DNA from 3 places in the Methylobacterium sp. Leaf106 genome. Region 3 is predicted to be linked to each of the others. Evidence: riboswitches for the same ligand, from Rfam matches in the RefSeq annotation. Region 3 holds a riboswitch; each other region holds the start of a gene.

Region 1 (4,735 bases), on a different contig from region 3:
CAAGGCTGCCGGGTGCGACCGTGAAGGCATTCGGGCGCATGACGAGTGCCCGCAACGGTTTTGCCGCCGGCACCACCTGCGCCAGCCGCGCGTCGAGGTCCGCGACCATCGCCTCGCCGCGCGCCGGGTGCCCGAGGGCCGCGGCGACGGTCCGGATCTGGGCCCGCACCCCCTCGAAGTCGTTGGGTACGCCGAGTTCGAGAAGGGGGAAGCCGACGCGCTTGAGCAGGCCCACCGTGGTCCGCGTCGTGAAGGCTCCGGCCACGACGAGGTCGGGCCGGAGCGCGACGATCTCCTCCGACAGGCCACGGGTCACCGCGATGCCGGTGGCCTCCCGCGCGACGGTGGAGCTGCGCGGGTCATGGGCGAGGTAGGTCACTGCGGTGACCTGGTCGCGGTCGGCGAGCCGCAGGACCAGCTCGTCGGCGCAGAGGTTCATCGAGACGACGTGGACCGGATGCGCCGGCTCGTCTGCCGCCCACCCCGCACCTGACAGACCAGGCCAGACCGCAATCGCTAGCGCAGCCAGCGTCCATCGCATCGACATCGCAATCCTCAGAACGTCGTCACGCGGACGCCGCCGTACACGGCGAGGCCCGGCCCGAGGAAGCCGGTGGGGTTCTCGTAGCGGCGGTCGAACAGGTTATCGATCCGGCCGAACACACTCACCGTCTCGTTCACATCGTAGTTGACCGCGAGGTTGACCAGGGTGAAGCCCGGGTTCTTCAGCCTCTGGATCGAGAAGTCTCGGTTTCCGTCTACGAAGTGGCCAAGCACGATCACCGTCCCGCTGAAGCTCAGGCCGGGGATCGGCGTCCACTGAGCGGTGGCGCTGCCCTTGTGGCGGGGCCGGCGCAGGAGCTCCTGGTTGGTAATCTCATTCTTGGTCACGGTGTTGGTGTAGTCGACCCGGCCCGAGAGCGTGTCGGTGAACCGGACCGCAACGAAGGCCTCGGCCCCGTAGGATTCGGCTCGCCCGACGTTCTCGTTCGAGGTGAAGCTGGCGTTGGTGTTGATCAGGTTCTTGAAGTCGTTGGCGTAATAGGTCGCGCCGACGAGAACGCGCTCGCCGAGCGGCTGTTCGAAGCCGGCATCGTAGCCGAGGCTCTCTTCCGGCTTGAGGTTGGGGTTGGCGAAGAAGTTGAACGCCGGGAAGCTCTGGAACAGCTGGCTCAGGGTCGGCGCCTTGAAGCCGGTGCCGACGCTGCCTTTGATCCGCGTGTCGGTGAACGGCAGGATGTAGCTCGGGGCGACGCGGAACGTGGTGGCCGGTCCGAAGGCGTCGTTCTCGTCGTGGCGAACGTTGGCGACGAAAGAGGCACGGTCGAACGGCGTCAGCTGTATCTCGCCGTAGCCGGCGGTATTGCCGTTCCTGGCCCGCAGGTTGCCGGAACCGAACGGGTTCGGATCGGTGGTCGACAGGCTCTCGTCGTCACGCTGCGCGCCGAACAGAACGAGGTTGCCGGGCGAGAGCTGGTAGTCGCCGCGGTACTCGTACCGCGTGCGCTCGCCGAGGCCGGCGGTCGGGAGCGGGTTGAACGGGTCGTACGCGTTCTGGACCTGGCGGTTGTAGAGGTTCGAGTAGTTGATCGCGAAGACGTTGTGGAAACCGGCGAACGGTGTCCACTCGGCCTCGTTGCGGGTGAAGACTTGCTGCACGTCCGCCTGGCTGCGCAGGCCGCCCAGCGTCACCGGGAAGGTGCCATAGTCGTCGCCGCTGAAGAGCAGCTTCGAGTTGATGAACCGCGTGATCGAGTTGATTCGGAACGTGTCGGTGAACTGGTAGCCGAACTTCGCCGAGACGGTCTCGTTGTCGTAGTAGTTCGGGCGGGTCGTCGTTCCTGGGGCGACGAGGTTGGGCGGCGTCACAGGCGTTGCGGCAGCCCGGAGATGCTGGATCGACACCGAGTAGTCGAAGCCGTTTTCCGACCCGCTGATCCGGCCGCTCTGGTTGAACGTTCCGAATGAGCCGCCCTCGATCCGCGCGGTTGCCCTGGCCGGTCCTTCGCCACGCTTCGTCGTGAAGGAGATCGCGCCGCCGATGGCGTCGCTGCCGTAGAGGCCGCTCTGGGGACCCCTGAGCACCTCGATGCGGGAGAGGTCGTCGGTCAGGAGTTGCCCAAAGTCGAAGGAGCCGTTCGGGTTCGACGGGTCGGTCGCGTCGATGCCGTCGATGAGCACCTTCACGTGGTTCGAGTTCGAGCCGCGGATGAATACCGAGGTCTGACCGCCCGGGCCGCCGGTCTGCACGACGTTGAGGCCCGGCACCTGCTGGAGGGCATCCGGGACGGTGCGGCGCTGCTGGGCCTCCAGAGTGGCGGCGGTGAGCACGGTGACGCTCGATCCGACCTGGTCGACGGGCGTCGGCACGCCGGTGGCGGAGACGGAAAGCTCGGAGAGCGTGACGGCCGCCTCTGCCCCGCGCGGGACGTCGGCGAAGGGGGCGGCGGTCTGCTGCGCCAGGGCGGATACGGGAAGGGAGGCGCAGGCGAGCGCGAGCGTGCGCAAGCACGCGGATCGAGAGGGGAAGGACACGGGACAAGCCTCGGGCGACGTCTGTGGCACGTCACCGCGAACGAGGCCTGGGCGCTTGCCTGCCGTAAGGACAGCCGAACGCCTCGACACCCATCAGGACACCCCGCCCGATGCGTTTCGCGTGTGACCACGACTGACGGCAGGTCTCCTGGCTCGCGGGTCACCGCCCTCTCATCGTCTTCCCAGGCCCGAAGACCCAGTGACGTGTTGATGATGGGCTCGCCGCTTACAGTTGCGGGGGCAGCCGCGGCTTCGGGGAGGCCCTTTCGGACCTCATCCTCACCGCGTTCCCTTTTGATCCTCCGGGGAGGAACCGTCGGAGATAAGGAGCGCGATCAAAGCGTCCGCCGTCAATGGCACGCAAAGGCTTTCCGACGATGTGTGCCTGGAAGGTTACAGGTCAGCACTTACGAAGGTTTGCCTCGGTGCTATGCAGCGTCCGCTTTTCAAAAATTCGGCCCGAAAGCAGACCTTCGCATAACCACCCAACTCAGTCGTTGACTTCTGCCTCGACAGCTTTGGAGCGGACCTTCCGAAGGTCGGCAAGGGGTCGGGAGTGGGCCCAGGGCATGGGTTCCATCCGTCAGATTGTTCCTAACGTTAAAAGTCGGGCCTCGGGGTCAATGGCATTCGGTTCGGACCGTGGCAGGCCCCATCCTTTCACGAGCCCGTAGACCGCCGGGATCACGACCAGGGTCAGGATGGTGGACGAGACCATGCCGCCAATCATCGGCACGGCGATCCGCTGCATCACCTCAGAGCCCGACCCGGTGCTCCACAGGATGGGCAGGAGCCCGGCCATGATTGCGACCACCGTCATCATCTTCGGGCGCACTCGCTCAACCGCGCCGACCATGATGGCTCGCCCCAAGTCCTTTTGGGTGAACGCCCTCCCGTCGCGGTCGCATCCTGCCCGGATCTCGGCCAGCGCGTGGTCGAGGTAGACCAGCATGATTACGCCGGTCTCGGCCGCGACGCCGGCCAACGCGATGAAGCCGACGGCGACCGCCACCGACAGGTTGAAGCCCATCCACCACATCAGCCAGACCCCACCGACGAGGGCGAAGGGCAGCGACAGCATGACGATGAGCGTCTCGGTGAGCCGACGGAAATTGAGGTAGAGCAGCAGGAACACGATCAGCAGCGTCAGCGGGACCACGACCTTGAGCCGGGCCGTCGCCCGGTCGAGGTACTCGACCTGTCCGCTCCACTGCACGAGGGTGCCTTGCGGGAGGCTCACCTCTTTGGCGACCGCCGCCCTGGCCTCGGCGACGTAACCCCCGAGGTCGCGATTGGCGACGTCGACGTAGATGAACACCGCGAGCTGGCCGTTCTCGGTGCGGATCTGGGTCGGGCCGCGGTTCAACTGCACCTTGGCGACCTCGCCGAGCGGTACCGTGCCCCCGTCCGGGATCGGCACCTGCACCTCGTTCGCGATGGACCGCGGGTCGGAGCGGAAGGCCCGGGGGTAGCGCACGTTGACGGTGTAGCGCTCGCGGCCCTCGACCGTGTTGGTGACGCTCTCGCCGCCGAGCGCCATGGCGATCACGTCCTGCACGTCGCCGACCGTCAGCCCATACCGGCCCAGCACCTCGCGGTCGGGGGTGATGTCGAGGAAGTAGCCGCCCTGGACGCGTTCGGCGTAGGCGCTCGACGTACCCGGGACAGCCTTCACAACCGCCTCGACCTGGCGGGCGACCTTCTCCATCTCGGTGAGGTCCGTCCCCAGCACCTTGATCCCGACCGGCGTACGGATGCCGGTCGAGAGCATGTCGATCCGGGCGCGGATCGGCTGGGTCCAGGCATTCGAAACTCCGGGGAACTGGAGTGCCGCGTCCATTTCGGCTTTTAGGCTCCTGGTCGTGACCCCGGGGCGCCACTCGGCCTTCGGTTTCAGGTTGACGATGGTCTCGAACATCTCGCTCGGCGCCGGGTCGGTCGCGGTATTGGCCCGTCCGGCCTTGCCGTAGACCGAGGCGACCTCGGGGAACGACTTGATGATCCTGTCCTGGGTCGCCAGCAGGTCACCGGCCTTGGTCACCGAGATGCCCGGCAACGTGGTCGGCATGTACATCAGGGTGCCCTCGTCGAGGTCGGGCATGAACTCCGACCCGAGCCGGCTCGCGGGCCACGCCGTCGCCGCCAGGACGACCACGGCCAGCAGGATGGTGACGACACGCGCCCGCAGGACGCCGGCGAT
Region 2 (4,735 bases), on a different contig from region 3:
CTCGGGCCCGACCGGAACGCCGCCCGGGTCGAGGATCGCGACGACATCCTGTTCGACCTCGGCCTCGGCCTGCTCGCCGTGGATGCCTGCGTGCGGGTGCGCGATCCGGAGGCCGTCGAGCGGCTGCGGGCCGGCGTCGGCATGCCCCTGTTTGACCATGCTAACCCTATTGGGCCGCATCTCGTCGCCATGAGCCCGCACCGGGTGTTCCTGGCGCGGGTCGGGCGCGTCGAGGTCTATGCCTCGATCCCTGGCCCCGGCGGTACCAGTCCTGAAGGTCCGCATACGCATGTGCTGCCCAAGCTCCTGCGCAGCGGTCGGACCCATGCCGCCACGACCCCGATCCCGGCGGGCTGGGTCCCCTGCGCCGGCCTGCACCCGGCCCATCCCTACAAGGACATGATGGGCGACCGCATCGCCTTCGATACCGACCGCTACGAAGCGTTCCAGGCGATGCTCGACCATTGGGGTGATCCGGAACTCGTGGCGATCAAGCGCGGCGGGCCCGAGGCGCCCGGCGGCACGGTGTCGACCCGCCACGCCCAGGGCGCACGCCGGGTCGCCGAGGCCCAGGCTCGTTACCTGCGCGGCGAGATCATCGAGGGCTCGGCGAGCGACGACGAGGATGCGGAGGCGACGGCCTGACCGTGACCCGGACGGTGCCCGGCAGGAATCTTCCGGGGGCACCCCAGAGGGTGATCGGCCTGATCGGCTGCCCGGGCGCGGGGAAGACGACCTACGCCCGCCGCTTCGACCCTCTCGACGGCTGGGTTCACCTCACCCTCGACGACTTCCGGCAGACGCTCTGGCCGCCGCACCGGCAGGTCTACTGGGAACTGAGGCAGGGCTTACATGGCGATGCGGCCCGGGACCTCCTGCACCGGGTCAAGGAAGCAGCCTTGGATGCCGCCCTGACGAGCGCCTTCAGCGTGGTGATGGCGGACACCCATCTCACCAGACCCGTGTTCGAGCGCGAGCTCGGGATCGTCGCCCGACACGAGCTCACCGTGGAGTGGAAAGTGTTCGACGTGCCGTGGGAGGTGCTCAAGTCCCGCAACGCGGAGCGTGGTCGCGTGGACCCGTCGCATCGCCAGCCGGATGAGGTCCTCCGGTTCACCTACGAGGTTTTCCGATCCCCGGACGCTTGGTGGCGTAGCTTGCCGCCGGAGCAGGTCGAGGTGCTGAGCTGACGGACGGAGTGCGCGATCCATTCTCCCAAGTGTTGCCGGCAGGGCATAACCCCTCGTGCATTGCATTTGGTCCGTTGACGGGCATGGGCGTCGGCATGGTACCTCGGCCGTGACGGTTCCTCCCCGGAGGATCAAAAGGGAACGCGGTGCGGGGGTAGCCCCAACGCCGTGGCTGCCCCCGCAACTGTAAGCGGCGAGCCCTTCGCCACCGACGTCACTGAGCGGCCTCGCTCGGGAAGACGGTGAAGGGCAGTGACCCGCGAGCCAGGAGACCTGCCGTCAGTCGTGGTCACACGCGAGACACGCTGGGCGGGGTGCCCCGGCGGGTGCGGAAGCATGCGCGTTGCGCGTGGTTCGGCCTCGTTCGCGGTGACGTGCCACTGCCGTCGCCCGAGGCCCATCAACGTGTCCCGTTCACCGTCCATCCCGCTGATGTCCGTGCTGGCCTTGTCCTGCGCGATCCCCACCGCCGTCGCAGCCCAGGGGGCGCGCTCTGAGGAGACCGCCGTGGTGCTCGACGCGCTCTCGGTCGAGGGGACCCTCACCGCCACGCCGACCTACCGGGTGCCGGACCTCTACAGCGGCACCAAGACGATCACGCCCCGCCTCGACCTGCCGCAGCAGGTCGACGTAATCCCCCGGGAAGTCCTGATTGACACAGCCGCGACCCGCGTCGAGCGCGCGCTCGACTACGTGCCCGGGGTCGGAAAGCAGAACGATTTTGGCGCTCAGAACCTCGCCCTCTACTCCGTTCGGGGATTCGCGACCCAGGACATCTTCTTCAATGGCTTCAACATCGCCCGCGGCTACAACGGCGCCCCCGACACCCAGAACGTCCAGTCCATCGAGGTCCTGAAGGGCCCGGCCGGAGCCCTCTACGGCCGCAGCGATCCGGGGGGCACCGTCAACATCCTGACCAAGCAGCCCGTAGCGCGACCCTTCGTCGAGATGGGCACGCTGTTCGGCAGCTTCGGCACCGCCCGCACCACGGTCGATGCCGGCGGCGCGCTGAGCGAGGACGGCAGCGTCCTCTATCGCTTCAACGGCGCGCTCGCCCGCCAGGACAGCTTTCGCGATTACGTCGACGGCGACCGGGTGCTCCTGGCGCCGGTGGTGAGCTGGCAGGTCACCCCCGACACCAAGATCACGTTCGAGGCGCAGTACCTGCGCAACCGCCAGACCTTCGACCGCGGCACCGTCGCGGTGAACAACCGCCTCGGCCTCGTCCCGCGCTCACGCTTCTTCGGCGAGCCGGGCGACGATTCCGTGTCCGAGAGCGCGCTGCTGCAGGTGCGGCTGGAGCACGCCTTCAACACCAACTGGCATTTGCGGGTCGCCACGCACCTCAACACCGGTAGCCTCACCGGCCTGCAGACCGGCGCGACCGGGATCCTCGACGACGGGCGCACGCTCTTGCGCGAGTTCCGCCAGCACGACTTCACCTGGGGCGTCGCCATCGGCCAGGCCGAACTCGTCGGGCGCTTCGAGACCGGGCCCATCGCCCACACCCTGCTGCTCGGCCTGGAGCACGAGCGCTACAACAGCACCGAGAACCTGCTGCGCTCGACCCCGCGTCTCGACCCCTTCGCCATCGACCTGTTCAACCCGGTCTACGGGCAGGCCAAGCCTCCGTTCACGCGCCGCTACAGCGCCAGCGAGAACGTCGGCAACACGGCGGTCTACCTCCAGGACCAGATCGCCCTGAGCCCGGAATGGAAGCTGTTGCTGGGCAACCGCACCGACTTTTACAACCAGACCTTCCGCGACAAGGTCGCGAACGAACGCACCGAGCAGGACCGTACCGGCTTCTCGCCGCGGGCCGGTCTCGTCTACCAGCCGCTGTCGTTCCTGGCGCTCTACGGCAACGTCGCCGCCTCGTTCCGCCCCAACACCGGCTTCGATAGCGCGTCGCGGCCCTTCGCGCCCGAGACCGGGTTCGCCTACGAGGTCGGGACCAAGCTCGACCTGTTCGACGGCCTCAGCGTGACGGCCGCCGCCTTCCACATCGAGAAGGAGAACGTACTCACCACCGACCCGGCAGACTTCTTCTTCCAGATCGCCGCCGGGGCGGTGCGCAGCCAGGGCTTCGACGTCAGCCTGGTTGGGCAGGTCACGCCCGAGTTCCGGGTGATTGGCGGATACGCCTTCATCGACGCGGCGGTCACCCGCGACGAGGTGCTAAGGGTCGGATCACCGCTGCTCAACATTCCACGCCACAGCGGCTCGCTGCTCGGCATCTACGAGGTCCAGGCGGGCGACTGGAAGGGTTTTGGGATCGGCGGCGGGTTCCGCGCCATCGGCTCGCGGCTCGGCGACAGCGGCGTCGAGAGCTTCCGCTTGCCGGGCTACGTCTTGACGGACGCGCTGGCCTACTACCGCTACGAGAACCTGCGCTTCGGGCTGAACGTCGACAACATTTTCGACGAGACCTACTACGAGCGCTCCTACAACACCTTCTGGGTCGGCGTCGGTGAACCGCGGCGCGTCACCGTCAGCATGACGGCGCGGTTCTGATGGGCGAGCGTCCGGAGCCGCCAGAGGCGTCGGTCAGTCTATCGCCCCTGTCCGCCCGCATCGCCTCCATCGATGCCCTACGCGGACTGGTGATGGTACTGATGCTCCTCGATCACCTGCGCGAGACCTGGTTCCTGCACGTACCCGTGGCCGACCCGGTCGACGCACGGGCTGCCCTGCCGGCCGTGGCCCTGGCCCGCCTCCTCGTCAGCCTGTGCGCGCCCATCTTCATCGCGTTGACCGGCGTGGCTGCGTACCTGTTCGGTACCAGGCATACACTGGCGGAGACACGGGCCTACCTGCTGAAGCGTGGGCTCGTGCTGATGGCGCTGGAGGTCCTCTACCTCTCGGAACTGTACTGGGGCGTCGCCAGTCCGACGCTCTGGCTGCAGGTGATCTGGTGCATCGGCGTCTGCATGATCGTCCTGGCGGTGCTGGTCGGCCTTCCACGCCCTGTCCTCCTCGCGGTCGGACTGCTGATCGTCGGTGGCCACAACCTCCTCGACCCGATCCACCTCCAGCCTCACCAACCGTTCTTCCCGGTCTGGGCGATGCTGCACCAGCGTGACGTCATCGCGCTGCCGTTCGGGCTGGTCGCCAAGACGACCTATCCCGTGCTCCCGTGGATTGGCGTGATTGTGCTCGGCTACGCGGTCGGCCCGTGGTTTCTGCCCACCGTCGCGGCGCAAACCCGCGAGCGCCGGTTTGTGGCTCTCGGCTGCGGGATGTTCATTGCCTTCGTGATCCTACGTCTGGCGAACGGCTACGGCGACATGCCCTGGTTCGCCGTCGAGGGCGACGCGCTTCGAACCACGATGAGCTTCGTTTCGCTGACGAAGTATCCCCCTTCGCTGCTGTTCCTGCTGCTGACGCTCGGGATCGGGGCGCTGCTCGTCGTCGCGCTTGAACGAAGGCGCGACGCCCCAGTCGTCGCGGCCTTAGCAGTGTTCGGCGGTGCGCCGATGTTCTTCTACTTGCTCCACCTGACGATCCTGCGGCTCCTGTATCACGGTGCCGCCGCCATCTGGGGC
Region 3 (4,735 bases):
CATCGAAGCGCCTCGGGGCGCGGCATCCGCCATCCCCCGGAGCAGCACCCTTGGCGATCGAGTCCCCCTACCTGCGCTACACGCCCGCCGTCGAGACCCCTGACGCCGACGAGGCCGAGACCAGCCGGTCCCTGAACGAGACCATGCGCTCCATCAGCGAGACGACCCTCGCCCATGGCGGTCATGCCATCCGCAGCGTCCACGCCAAGGCGCATGGCGCCTTGAGGGCCGAGTTGGAGGTGGCGCCCGGCCTATCCCCCGAACTGGCGCAGGGCCTGTTCGCGAAGCCGGGGCGCTACCCCGTGGTGATGCGCTTCTCGACCATTCCGGGCGACATCCTGGACGACAGCGTCTCCACCCCGCGCGGGGTGGCGATCAAGATCGTCGGTGTCGAGGGCGAGCGTCTCGAAGGCTCGGAAGGGGATGCCACGCAGGATTTCGTGCTCGTCAACGGCCCGGCCTTCTCCGCACCCGGACCGAAGCAGTTCCTGGCGACCCTGAAGCTCCTCGCCAAAACCACGGATCGGGCGGAGGGGCTCAAGAAGGTCGCCTCGGCGGCGTTGCGCGGCGTGCAGAGCGCGGTCGTGGCGGCCACCGGTTCGCCGAGCCCGGCCCTGGCGACGCTGGGCGGACAGCCCGAGACGCATATCCTGGGCGACAGCTTCTACAGCCAGGTTCCGCTGCGCTTCGGCGATCACATCGCCAAGATCGCGCTCGTCCCGGTCTCGCCGGACCTGACGGCGCTCACCGACAAGCCGCTGGACGACACGAGCGCCCCCAACGCGATCCGCGAGGCGGTGCTGGAGCATGTCCGCACCCATGGCGGCACCTGGGAGTTGCGGGCGCAGCTCTGCCTGAACCTCGACGACATGCCGGTGGAGGACGCCTCCGTGGTCTGGTCGGAGGCAGCGAGCCCCTACCGCACCATCGCCACCCTCACCGCCGCTCCGCAGACGAGCTGGAGCGAGGCCCGCGCGGCTTTCGTCGATGACGGCCTGTCGTTCAGCCCGTGGCACGGGCTGGCTGCGCACCGGCCGCTGGGCGGCATCATGCGCATGCGCAAATCGGCCTACGAGATGGGCAAGCGCTTCCGGGCCGAGACAAACGGCCGCCGCATCGAGGAGCCGAGGAACCTCGACTCACTCCCGGAGTGATGCCGGACGTTGCCGTGATGCGACAGGGCGGCGGCGATGGTCGATGCGGGAACATCTCGCCATTGACCCTCCCGGCGCGGCCGACCTAGCCTGACGATGACGGTTCCTCTCCGGAGGATCAAAAGGGAACGCGGTGAGGATCTTGCATCCGAAGCCGCGGCTGCCCCCGCAACTGTAAGCGGCGAGCCCATCATCAACACGTCACTGGATGCTCCGGTATCTGGGAAGACGATGAGAGGGCGGTGACCCGCGAGCCAGGAGACCTGCCGTCAGTCGTGGTCACACGCGAAACGCATCGGGCGGGGTGTCTTGGTGGGGTGTCGGGGCGTTCGCATGTCGCGAACGCATCGGCTTCGTTCGCGGTGACGTGCCACTGCCGTCGCCCGAGGTTTCGCCCGTGTCCGCCCATCCTCCACGCGCTCTCCATCCCCTCCTCGTCCTCGCGCTGCTGACATCCGCGTCACCGGTCCTCGCCCAGTCCGGCGCGGCGACCACCGCCGAGGCGACCCTCGACGAACTTTCCGTGGCCGCCGACCTGCGTCCGCCCCCCGCTGCCGGTCCCGGCCTCGGCGGGGCCACGGGCGGAACCGGCGGGGCCGAAGCGTTCGGCGCCCTGTCCGCTCCCGCGCTGACGTCGAGTTCCGGCGTCATCACCGGCAAGGCCCTCAACGACCGGCCGGTCACCCGCCCCGGCGAGGTACTGGAAGCCGTGCCCGGCCTCATCGTCACGCAGCATTCCGGCGAGGGAAAAGCCAACCAGTACTTCCTGCGCGGCTTCAACCTCGACCACGGCAGCGACATCGCCATCACCATCGACGGCATGCCCGCCAACATGCGCACCCATGGCCACGGCCAGGGCTATGCCGACATCAACTTCCTCATTCCCGAGCTCGTCGGCGCGGTGGAGTTCCACAAGGGGCCGTATTTCGCCCGCGACGGGGATTTCGCCTCCGCCGGCTCGGTGCGGATCGACACGATCGACGCGGTGCCCCGCCCTCTCGCGCTCACATCCATCGGCAGCTTCGGCTACAAGCGGGCGCTCACCATCGCCTCCGCACCCCTCGGGGAGGGAACGCTCCTCGCCGCCGGCGAGGCTCAGGTCTATGACGGCCCCTGGGTGGTGCCGGACGACATCCGAAAGCTCAACGGCGTCCTCCGCTACAGCCAGGGCACCGCCCTCGACGGGTTCTCCCTCACCGGCATGGCCTATTCCAACCGCTGGACGGCGACGAACCAGATTCCGCAGCGGGCCATCTCGGAAGGCCTGATCGGCCGCTTCGGCACCCTCGACCCCAGCGATGGGGGCGATGCGAGCCGCTTCTCCCTGTCGGGCCGCTGGAGCCGGTCGGACGACGGCGGGGTCACCCGCGCCAGCGCCTATGTCCTCCGCTCGAACCTCAACCTGTTCAACAACTTCACCTATTTCCTCAACGATCCGGTCAACGGCGACCAGTTCCGCCAGCTCGACAGCCGCACCGTCGCCGGCGGCGAGATCGCCAGGGTGTTCAAGGGTGAGCTGTTCGGTCTCGCCATGGAGAACGAGATCGGCGTGCAGGCGCGGTTCGACGACATCCATGTGGGCCTGTTCAACACGCGGGCGCGCACCTCCCTCTCCACCGTGCGCGACGACCGCGTGCAGGAGGGCAGCGCCGCCCTCTACTTTGAGAACCGCCTGCGCTGGACCGACTGGCTGCGCACCAGCGTCGGCCTGCGCGCCGACGCCTACGACGCCACCGTGAGATCGAACAATCCGTTGAATTCGGGCCATGCGCGGGACGGCATCGTCAGCCCCAAGCTCGGCGTCGTGTTCGGCCCCTGGATCGGGACCGAGCTGTTCGTGAATTACGGCGAGGGCTTCCATTCCAACGACGCCCGGGGCGCGACCATCACGGTCGATCCGGGCAATCCCCTGTTCCCCCTCGACCGGGTGCCCCTGCTGGTGCGCTCGGTGGGCTCGGAAGTGGGCCTCCGCAACCGTTCCATCGCCGGCCTCGAATCGACGGTGACTCTGTTCCAGCTCGATTTCGACTCCGAAAACCTGTTCGTGGGTGATGCCGGCACCACCGAGCCGAGCCGCCCGAGCCGGCGCACCGGCATCGAGTGGACCAACCACTACGCGGTGACGCCCTGGCTCGCGCTCGATGCCGACCTCACCGTCACCCATGCGCGCTTTGCCGACCGCGACCCTGCGGGGAGCCGCATCCCCGCCGCCCCCACCGCCATCGCGGCCGCCGGCTTTACGCTGGGCGAGTCGCTGGGCTGGTTCGGTACGCTACGGCTTCGCTATTTCGGCCCACGCCCGCTCATCGAGGACAATTCCGTCCGCTCGAAGCCCACCACCCTGGTGAACGGCCGCATCGGCTACAATTTCGACAACGGCGTCACGGTGCAGCTCGACATCCTCAACCTGCTCAACGTCAAGGCGAGCCAGATCGACTATTTTTACGAGTCGCGGCTGCGGGGAGAGCCGGCGGGCGGGGTGGCGGACACGCATCTGCATCCAGTGGAGCCGATGGCCGTGCGGTTGACGGTGGCGGGGCGGTTTTGAGGAATGGGAGCGGGTTGCGGGCAGCCAAGCCGCTCTCCGGTCATGCTCATGGCAGCGATCCGGGCCGGAGATACGCGAACATGTGAGGCACATAGTCGGCTTTGCCGAGCGCGATGCCGTGATGTCGCAAGATGGCGTAGGCGGTGATGACGTGGAAGTAGAACTGAGGCAGAGCCCAATCCCGAGCGTATTGTTCGCCGCTCATATCGAACGTGATGTTGCCCGGAAGCTCGATCGCGATCTGCAGGGTCGCTCCGGCATCGAGAGCATCGTCCGGGAAGCCGTCCAGATGCGCCAATGCGTCGGCGATACGAGCCCGTGCATCCGCCATTGATCCGGGCACCTCGCCGGCATTGCGCCCTTCGGCTGCCACGGCGGCGAGCGATGGGGGAATGTCCTCACCACGAAGGCGGAACGTCGCCTCCTGGGCTTGGTAGGCGGCAAAGCATACTTGTGACGCCAACGGATACATGTCCTGTGCCAGACGCGCCGAAAGCAGACCATCGGCCTGATCCACCCTCTGATGCTCCGCCTTGTCCAGCAGCTCGGCCAGCGTCTGCAGCATGTTCCTATAGGTCGGTACCAGAAGGTTAGTCAGCGACATAATTAGTCTCGCGGTGACGGCTAATTTCGGGCTTATCCTATTTCCGAGAGAGCAAACACTATGAATCAAAGCCCACTTCTTCCCACTCCGACCTCTGCGGCCCTACAGCCCGCTTGCGTACCACCAACTCTCCCATAAGAAGAACATCTGCGCGTCTTCCCATGTCCACCTCCGTCGTGAGAACGCTGCTCCGGCTGTCGATGTCCTTGCGCCTGACCGTGGAGGAACGGTTCCGGGGGAGGATGAGACCGATGATGGGGTGCAATGGGTGAGGCGTCGGAGATTCGGAGCGCGGCCGACTCGGTGGTGGAGCTCTATCAGGAGCACGCTACCGCCTGGATCAAACGGCGTGGAAACGACCATCTCGAACGATCATGGCTGGATGCGTTCCTCACGGCTATGCCGCGGAACGGACGTGACGTTCTGGAT

What was found. A riboswitch is a leader RNA that binds a small molecule or an ion and turns the genes downstream of it on or off. The one in region 3 is predicted to bind cobalamin.
Region 1: another riboswitch for cobalamin. It lies ahead of ASF34_RS15785 (TonB-dependent receptor plug domain-containing protein); the one in region 3 lies ahead of ASF34_RS08650 (TonB-dependent receptor).
Region 2: another riboswitch for cobalamin. It lies ahead of ASF34_RS15755 (TonB-dependent siderophore receptor); the one in region 3 lies ahead of ASF34_RS08650 (TonB-dependent receptor).

The regions. Positions count from the first base shown of each region.
Region 1 covers NZ_LMNB01000031.1:55,174-59,908, forward strand. The annotation lists gene ASF34_RS15780 (ABC transporter substrate-binding protein) at 1-547, opposite strand, end outside; gene ASF34_RS15785 (TonB-dependent receptor plug domain-containing protein) at 556-2,508, opposite strand; cobalamin riboswitch at 2,657-2,868, opposite strand; gene ASF34_RS15790 (efflux RND transporter permease subunit) at 3,119-4,735, opposite strand, start outside.
Region 2 covers NZ_LMNB01000031.1:47,996-52,730, reverse strand. The annotation lists gene ASF34_RS15765 (DUF6925 family protein) at 1-645, shown strand, start outside; gene ASF34_RS15760 (AAA family ATPase) at 648-1,190, shown strand; cobalamin riboswitch at 1,287-1,485, shown strand; gene ASF34_RS15755 (TonB-dependent siderophore receptor) at 1,623-3,704, shown strand; gene ASF34_RS15750 (DUF1624 domain-containing protein) at 3,704-4,735, shown strand, end outside.
Region 3 covers NZ_LMNB01000012.1:149,413-154,147, forward strand. The annotation lists gene ASF34_RS08645 (catalase family protein) at 51-1,154, shown strand; cobalamin riboswitch at 1,238-1,439, shown strand; gene ASF34_RS08650 (TonB-dependent receptor) at 1,552-3,702, shown strand; gene ASF34_RS08655 (DUF1993 family protein) at 3,749-4,306, opposite strand; gene ASF34_RS08660 (class I SAM-dependent DNA methyltransferase) at 4,571-4,735, shown strand, end outside.